One region of the Kitasatospora sp. NPDC004531 genome, then DNA from elsewhere that is predicted to be linked to it. Evidence: riboswitches for the same ligand, from Rfam matches in the RefSeq annotation. Region 1 holds a riboswitch; each other region holds the start of a gene.
The links. Region 1 has a riboswitch for cyclic di-AMP ahead of ACWEMJ_RS32390 (M23 family metallopeptidase). Riboswitches for the same ligand answer to the same signal wherever they lie in the genome.
Positions count from the first base shown of each region.

Region 1 (2,252 bases):
CCACCCGGTGCCCGGCGGCGGTCAGCAGCGGGGCGAGGTGCCGGTAGACGGCGCGCTTGTCGAGCATGCCCGGCAGCAGGACCACCGGGACGCCGGCGCCGGGGGTGTCGTCGTACGCGATCCGGCCGCCGGGGACGTCGAGGTACCGGGTGGTGCCGAGGGTGCTGTTCACGGGGGGCCTCCTGGACGGGCGGTGCGGTGCGCCGGGCCCCGGAGGCCGAGCGACTGCCGATAGCCACAAAGCTATGGCTAATAGCCTTAGCCGTCAACCCCGGAACGGTCAGACTCCGCCCACCTTGAACGGGTCGTGCTCGGCGAGCAGCTTCTCCAGGCGCGCCTGGTCCACCCGGGTGGTGATCGCGCCCTCCTCCTGGCGGTCCCGGACCACCTTGGCCAGCGTGAACGCGGAGGTGATCACGTACAGCACCCCGACGGCGAGGAAGGCCCGCATCCAGGCGCTCACCGGCAGGTAGGCGATCCCGAGCACGAGGGCCGCGGTGGCCAGCCCGAAGGAGGCGACGGACTGCAGGAAGTAGGCGGAGGTGGTGCGGTGCGGCACGGTTGCGGTCATGGCACCAGGCTCCCGCCGGCCCGGCGGCCGGTCGTGAGTACGGATACCTACGCGCGCGGTCGCGATCCGTCATTCTCGAACTGGTGAATCGTCACAAATCGCCCATAGGGCGTCAGGAAAACTTCGTCGTCTCGTGGTAGGCGCTTGGAATCATGGGGTCCATAGGATTAACGTTTGATAACGCAGCGCGGTCGGCAACGCCGTAACCATGCGGCACCGTGCGCCACGCCTAATCCACTTGGGCTCACCCTCCGGGGCGTCCCAGGAGCCGGGGAACCACGTTCCACCGGGGTGAATCGGAACGGCCCCAGGGCCCGACCGTAGGAGACCTTCCACCTCCGAACCCGTCAGCTAACCCGGTCGGCGGCAGGGAAGGAAAGGAGCACGCCCCCGTGGCGTCGACCTACACCGAGAGCACCGGCACCCAGCTCCTCGACCACCCGGTCGAGGCGGAAGGCGCCCGACACCGGCTGCCGCGCCAGTCCCGCGCCGGCGCGCCCCTGCTGGGCGTCACCGCGATGACCGCCGCGCTCGGCGCCACCGCCCTCGCCGCCGCCCCCGCGCAGGCCGCCGCCCCGGCGCCCGTCACCGCCGCCGACGAAGCCTCCGACGGGCTGCTCGCCGGCGACCCCGGCCTCGCCCTCGCCGCCCGCATCCAGCAGCAGGCCGACGGCCAGCGCACCGCCGCCGACGAGAACGCCCGGATCGCCGCCGCCCAGGAGGCCGAGGCCAAGCGGGCCGCCCAGCAGGCCGAGGCCGAACGCGCCGCGCACCGGCTGCCGGTGGCCGGCTACCAGCTGAGCGCGCAGTTCGCGCAGTCCGGCTCGCACTGGGCGCACCTGCACACCGGCCTCGACTTCGCCGCCCGCACCGGCACCCCCGTCACCGCGATCGCCGGCGGCACCGTCACCTCGGCGGGCTGGTCCGGCCCCTACGGCTACCGGGTCATCCAGACCCTGCCCGACGGCACCGAACTCTGGTACTGCCACCTCTCCCGGATCGCCACCGCCTCCGGCCCGGTCGCCCCCGGCGCCCTGCTCGGCGCGGTCGGCGCCACCGGCAACGTCACCGGCCCGCACCTGCACCTGGAGGTCCGCCCCGGCGGCGGCGCCCCGGTCGACCCGCAGCCCTGGCTCCGGCAGCTCGGCCTCCAGCCGTAACGGCCCCGCCGGCGCCCGGGGACTCAGTACACCTCGGGCGCCAGCTCCGGGAACTCCTCCAGCAGCAGCCGGGCCAGCCCCGGCACCGTCCACTCGCCGCACAGGTCGATCGCGGCCTGCGCCACCGCCTCCTCGAACTCCTCGAACTCCCCCGCCAGTTCGGCCGGCATCGGCAGTCCGAGCGCGTTCAGCTCGGCCAGATTGCGGTAGCTGCGCCGCATCAGGCCCTGCTCCAGCAGCCGGCGCGCACCGTCCGAGGACACCCCGACCAGCAGCGCCCGCTCCGGGCCCCAGCCGCCGTCCGGCTCCACCCCCGGCACCCGCTCGTACGCGGCGAAGCGCTCCTCGACGTCCAGCGCCCGAAAGCCCTCCAACCAGCCGCGCACCTGCTCCAGGTCGTCCGTCGGCACCCCGTCCGCGCGCAGCAGCAGGGCGTACAGCCGGGGCCAGGTCAGCAGGTCGGAGCGGAGCAGCAGCGACTCCACCAGCACCTGGCCCTGCCAGTCGGTCTCCGCGTGGAG
Region 1 is NZ_JBSGDD010000145.1:2,895-5,146, forward strand. Features, by position in the region: gene ACWEMJ_RS32380 (alpha/beta fold hydrolase) at 1-172, opposite strand, end outside; gene ACWEMJ_RS32385 (YiaA/YiaB family inner membrane protein) at 281-571, opposite strand; cyclic di-AMP (ydaO/yuaA leader) riboswitch at 791-952, shown strand; gene ACWEMJ_RS32390 (M23 family metallopeptidase) at 964-1,731, shown strand; gene ACWEMJ_RS32395 (hypothetical protein) at 1,755-2,252, opposite strand, start outside.

Region 2 (2,252 bases), on a different contig from region 1:
GGCCTGGTCGGCGGCGACCCGCGGCAGGCTGATGCCGGCCTGGCGGAACGCGGCCTGGGTCAGACCCGAGCAGTCCCAGCCGCCGTTGCCGGTGCCGCCGTAGATGTACGGCTGGCCGACCTTGGACAGCGCGAAGTCGATCGCCGCGGCCTTCGAACCGGTCGCCTTGGAGGCGGCGGTGGTGCTGGTCGTGGTGGTCGTGGTGGTCGCCGTGGTGGCGCTCTTGGCGGGGGCGCTCTTCGCGGGGGTGCTGGGCTTGGCCGGGGTGCTGGGCTTGGGGGCCGGGGCGGTGGAGCGGTTGCTCTTCCAGGTGGAGCTGTTGGAGGAGGACTTGGCGGCCGGCGCGGAGTCCTTGGCCGGGGCCTCGGCGACCGCGACGTTGCCGAGCGCCAGCTGCTGACCCGGGTAGATCATGTCCGGGCCCTCGGTGAGAACGTCGCGGTTCAGGTCGTACAGCTTCTGCCAGCCGCCCTCGACGTGCTGGCGCTGCGCGATGGCGGACAGCCAGTCGCCCGCCACCACGGTGTAGCTGCCGTCGGCCTTGGCGGCCTGCGGGGCGGCCTGCGGGCGGCTCTGGGCCTGGTGCTGCTGCTGGGCCTGCGGCTGCTGCTGCTTCGGGGCCTGGCTCTGCTGCTGGGCCTGCGGCTGGGCGGCGGGCTTCTGCGCGGCGTCCTGCGAACCGGAGGACTTGGCGGAGGTGTCGACCTGCGGGGCCTCGCCGCCCTTGGTCAGGCCGGCCTGGATCGAGCACACCGGCCAGGCGCCGGGGCCCTGGGAGGCGAGTACCTTCTCGGCGACGGCGATCTGCTGGTCCTTGGAGGCCAGGTCGGCGCGCGCGGCGTACGCGGTGCCGCCGAACTCCGCCCAGGTGGAGGCGGTGAACTGGAGGCCGCCGTAGAAGCCGTTGCCGGTGTTGATGGACCAGTTGCCGCTGGACTCGCACTGGGCGACCTTGTCCCAGGTGGCCACCGAGGCGGCGGAGGCGGTGCCGGCGGTCAGGCAGGGGATCGAGAGGCCGATGCCGACCACACCGGTGGTGGCGATCAGACGGCGGGCGCGCTTGGCGCTGACGGGCAGCATGAAGATGCGTTCCTCTCCCACGCCTGCGAGGTGAGCTGTCGGATTCGGGCCGGAGTTGCCCGGCCGCGCGCACCTCTCGGCGCGCCCGGCTTCACCCCAAGCCCCGGACCGGTCCGTCAGGACCGCCCCAGGGCGACTTACCTGGTTCCCCCGCCCCTGCCGCGGTGCGTTTCGCATGAGCCGGTCCGCCCGGCGGCAGGATTCGGCGTTCCGGGCGAACTGGGTCCGTGTGTCCACGAACGTGGGCAGGAGATTAAGCGGATTTAAGGAGAATTCGCAAATGCCTGTGACCGGCCTCACTGCGGCCGAAAAATATGATCAAGGAGTTTCCGGTGAACTCTCGTGCGCATGGTGAGAACTGCTGTGCCGTCAGGGAGTTGGCGATCTTGTGTCCGTTTTGGGTGGCTATGCCGCCAGGTGAGTAAATGTTCGCCTTGGTGGCGTTTGTGATCGGGTCCGTGGCGCGATCCGAAAGGTTCTGTCCTTCTGCTGCGACGGGCCGCGGAAATGTGCGCGCGGACGCTTTCTGCCGAACTGGCGGATGACGGTACGTCAGAATGCTTAACCGGTGCGGAACTCTCCTATTCTGTTCGCGCCCGCCACCTATGCTGCCCCCGACCGATTCGGAGTCCCTGCGTGCGGTTCGGGAGGCGGCCATCGTGGAGCAGTGGGAGATCGGGCGGCACCGGAGGCCGGTGCTGAGTCGGCGGCGGGTGCTGACCTGGCTGGCGGTCGGGACGGTGACGGCGGTCGGTGGGGGAGTGGTGCTGCGGCAGTCGTTGGCGGGGGCGACGGTGGCGGCCGGGCCGCGCGGGGTGGACGACGGCGGGCGGAAGTGGTCGGACGCCAAGGGGTGGGGTGGGAAGGCGCCCGGGCCCGGGAGCGCGGTGCGGATCGCGGACAGGGTGGTGCTGGACGCCGACGCCCGGGTCGGCTCGCTGCTGATCGAAGCGTCGGGTTCGCTGGTGTTCGCCAAGGACCGGTCGCTGACCCTGGAGAGCGCGGGCAACGTCGAGGTGCGCGGGGTGCTGGCGCTGGCCCCGGAGACGGCGCACACGCACACGCTGCGCTTTCCCGGGATCGACGAACGGCGCTTCCAGGGCGGCGGCATGACCGTCGTCGACACCGACACCGGCCTGTGGGTCACCGGCAGCGGCTACCTGCGGCTCGAC
Region 2 is NZ_JBSGDD010000060.1:13,000-15,251, reverse strand. Features, by position in the region: gene ACWEMJ_RS22705 (transglycosylase family protein) at 1-1,101, opposite strand, end outside; cyclic di-AMP (ydaO/yuaA leader) riboswitch at 1,086-1,259, opposite strand; gene ACWEMJ_RS22700 (hypothetical protein) at 1,740-2,252, shown strand, end outside.
Region 2: it holds a riboswitch for cyclic di-AMP, as region 1 does, so the genes downstream of both, ACWEMJ_RS22705 (transglycosylase family protein) here and ACWEMJ_RS32390 (M23 family metallopeptidase) in region 1, are expected to answer to the same signal.

Region 3 (2,252 bases), on a different contig from region 1:
GCGGACTCGTAGCGGACCTGCGTACCGGTGCGCGGTGCGTGCACGATCTGCCCGTTGCCGACGTACATGCCGACGTGGTGCATGTCGCCGTAGTAGATGACCAGGTCGCCGGGCCGGGCGTTGGCGATGTTGGTGCCGATGTTGGTGCCGGCGCCCGCCTGGGCCTGCGAGGTGCGCGGGATCGACACGCCGGCCTGCGCGTAGGCCCACTGCATCAGGCCGGAGCAGTCGAAGGTGCTCGGGCCGGCCGCGCCGTAGGAGTACCAGCTGCCCAGCTTCGACAGCGCGGCGTTCAGCGCGGCGCCCGCGTAGCCGGCCGGCGCCGGGGCGCTGAGGTCGGTGCGGACGGTGTCGCGGGAGGCCCGCTCGGCCTGGCTGCGCGAGGCGTCGGCGGCCTTGGCCTCGGCCGCGTTCAGCTCGTCGCGCTCCTTCTGGGTGAGCGTGTTGAGCAGCTCCTGCGCCTTGGCCAGCTTGGCCTTGACGTCTTCCTTGTCGGCCTGCAGGGCCTTGGTGGTGGTGTCCAGCTCGGCGAGCTTCTGCTCGGCCTCCTTGCGCTGGCCGTCCAGCTTGGCCTGCTCGGCCTTGAAGTTCTTGAGCAGGTCCGACTGGTTGGAGCCGACCGCGTTGAGCGCGCCCGCCTGCCCGAGGAAGTCGTCCGGGTTGCTGGACAGCATCAGCTGCATGGTCTGCGGGATGCCGCCGTTGCGGTACTGCTCGGCGGCGATGTTCGCCAGACTCTCCTGGACGGTGGTCACCTGGTCCTGCTGCCGGGCCAGCTGGTCCTGGAGCTGGGTGACCTGCTTCTGCAGGTCCCGCTGCTTCTCCACGGAGGCGTTGTACGCCTCGATCTTCACCTCGGCCTGCTCGTTGAGCTGGTCGACCTGCTGCTTGACCTGGTCCTTGCTGGGCGCCGGGTCGGCGTGCGCGCCGCTCTGGGCGGACAGCGCCACGGCGGTGGCGGCAGCGGCGGTGAGAATCGAGACCCGGGCGCGGCTCGCGGGCTTGGGACGGCGATGGGACGCCACGAAGGCGGACTCCTTCTTCCTCACACCGCCTACCGGGTGAGCTGACGGGTTCGGGCCGGAAGAGATGCCCTACAGCGCCTCACCGCCCGCTGTCGCGGCCGACCCGGCGCCGATTCACCCCGGGGGAACGTGGTTCCCCGGCTCCGTTCGACAGCAGCCCCGGCTGGGGCATCCCCGTCGGCGGATCGCCTTCTGACGACCCGCCCGCTGCGTCACGGACTCGGCGGCGACCTCCGCCGTCGCCCCCCTTGGGCGATCGACTCTGCGGCGGTCGAACCAAGACCCTAGTAACCGATCCGTGATCCGTTCAAATCCTTGTCGGAAAAAAATCTGAATCTGAGTCAATTTCGATTGTGAAACTGACCGAACGTAAGGGTTTCGTTGCGCAGTGCGTAGCATTTCCCGCCGCACGCCGGAGAAACACCACGCCCGGACGTGTTCGAGATCACAGCGCGATCTCGACGCGTCCGGGCGTGTCACAGCACGTCAATTGCGGCCCTCTGGGGGCATATGTCCGATTCTTCGGGCCGTCAGACCCGGCGGATGGTCGAGATCGGCATCGCGTCCACCGGCATGGTCTTCACCACGTCGCCGGTGTGCGGCGCGTGCACCACCATGCCGTTGCCGATGTACATGCCGACGTGGTGCCGGTCGCCGTAGTAGACCACCAGGTCACCGGGCTGGGCGTTGTGCCAGTCGGTGCCCACGTTGGTGCCGTAGCTGCCCTGCGCCTGCGAGGTGCGCGGCAGCGAGACGCCGGCCTGCGCGTACGCCCACACCATCAGACCGGAGCAGTCGAAGCTGCTCGGGCCGGTGGCGCCCCACACGTACGGCGCGCCGCGCTTGCCCAGCGCCTTCGACACCGCGACGCCGGCGTAGCCGCCCGCCTGCGGCAGGTTGCTCAGGTCGACCCGGTCGGCGCCGCGCGAAGCGGTGCCGCCGCCCTGCGTGATCGAGAGGCGGTCGGCGGCGGAGAGCGTGTTGAGCAGGGTCTGCGCCTCCTCCAGCTTGCTCTTGACGTCGTTCTTGGCGTTGTTGAGCGTCTGGGTCTGGCTGTCCAGCTCGGCCAGGACGTCCGCCGCCTCCTGCTTCTGCTGGTCCAGCCGGCGCTGCTGGTCCTGCAGCGACTTCAGGGTGTCCGCCTGGGTGCTGGCGGCCTGGTCGAAGGAGGACGCCTGGGCCAGGTACTTGTCCGGGTCGGCGGAGAGCATCAGCTTCATCGACGGG
Region 3 is NZ_JBSGDD010000025.1:29,681-31,932, reverse strand. Features, by position in the region: gene ACWEMJ_RS13455 (NlpC/P60 family protein) at 1-1,025, opposite strand, end outside; cyclic di-AMP (ydaO/yuaA leader) riboswitch at 1,036-1,200, opposite strand; gene ACWEMJ_RS13450 (NlpC/P60 family protein) at 1,556-2,252, opposite strand, start outside.
Region 3: it holds a riboswitch for cyclic di-AMP, as region 1 does, so the genes downstream of both, ACWEMJ_RS13455 (NlpC/P60 family protein) here and ACWEMJ_RS32390 (M23 family metallopeptidase) in region 1, are expected to answer to the same signal.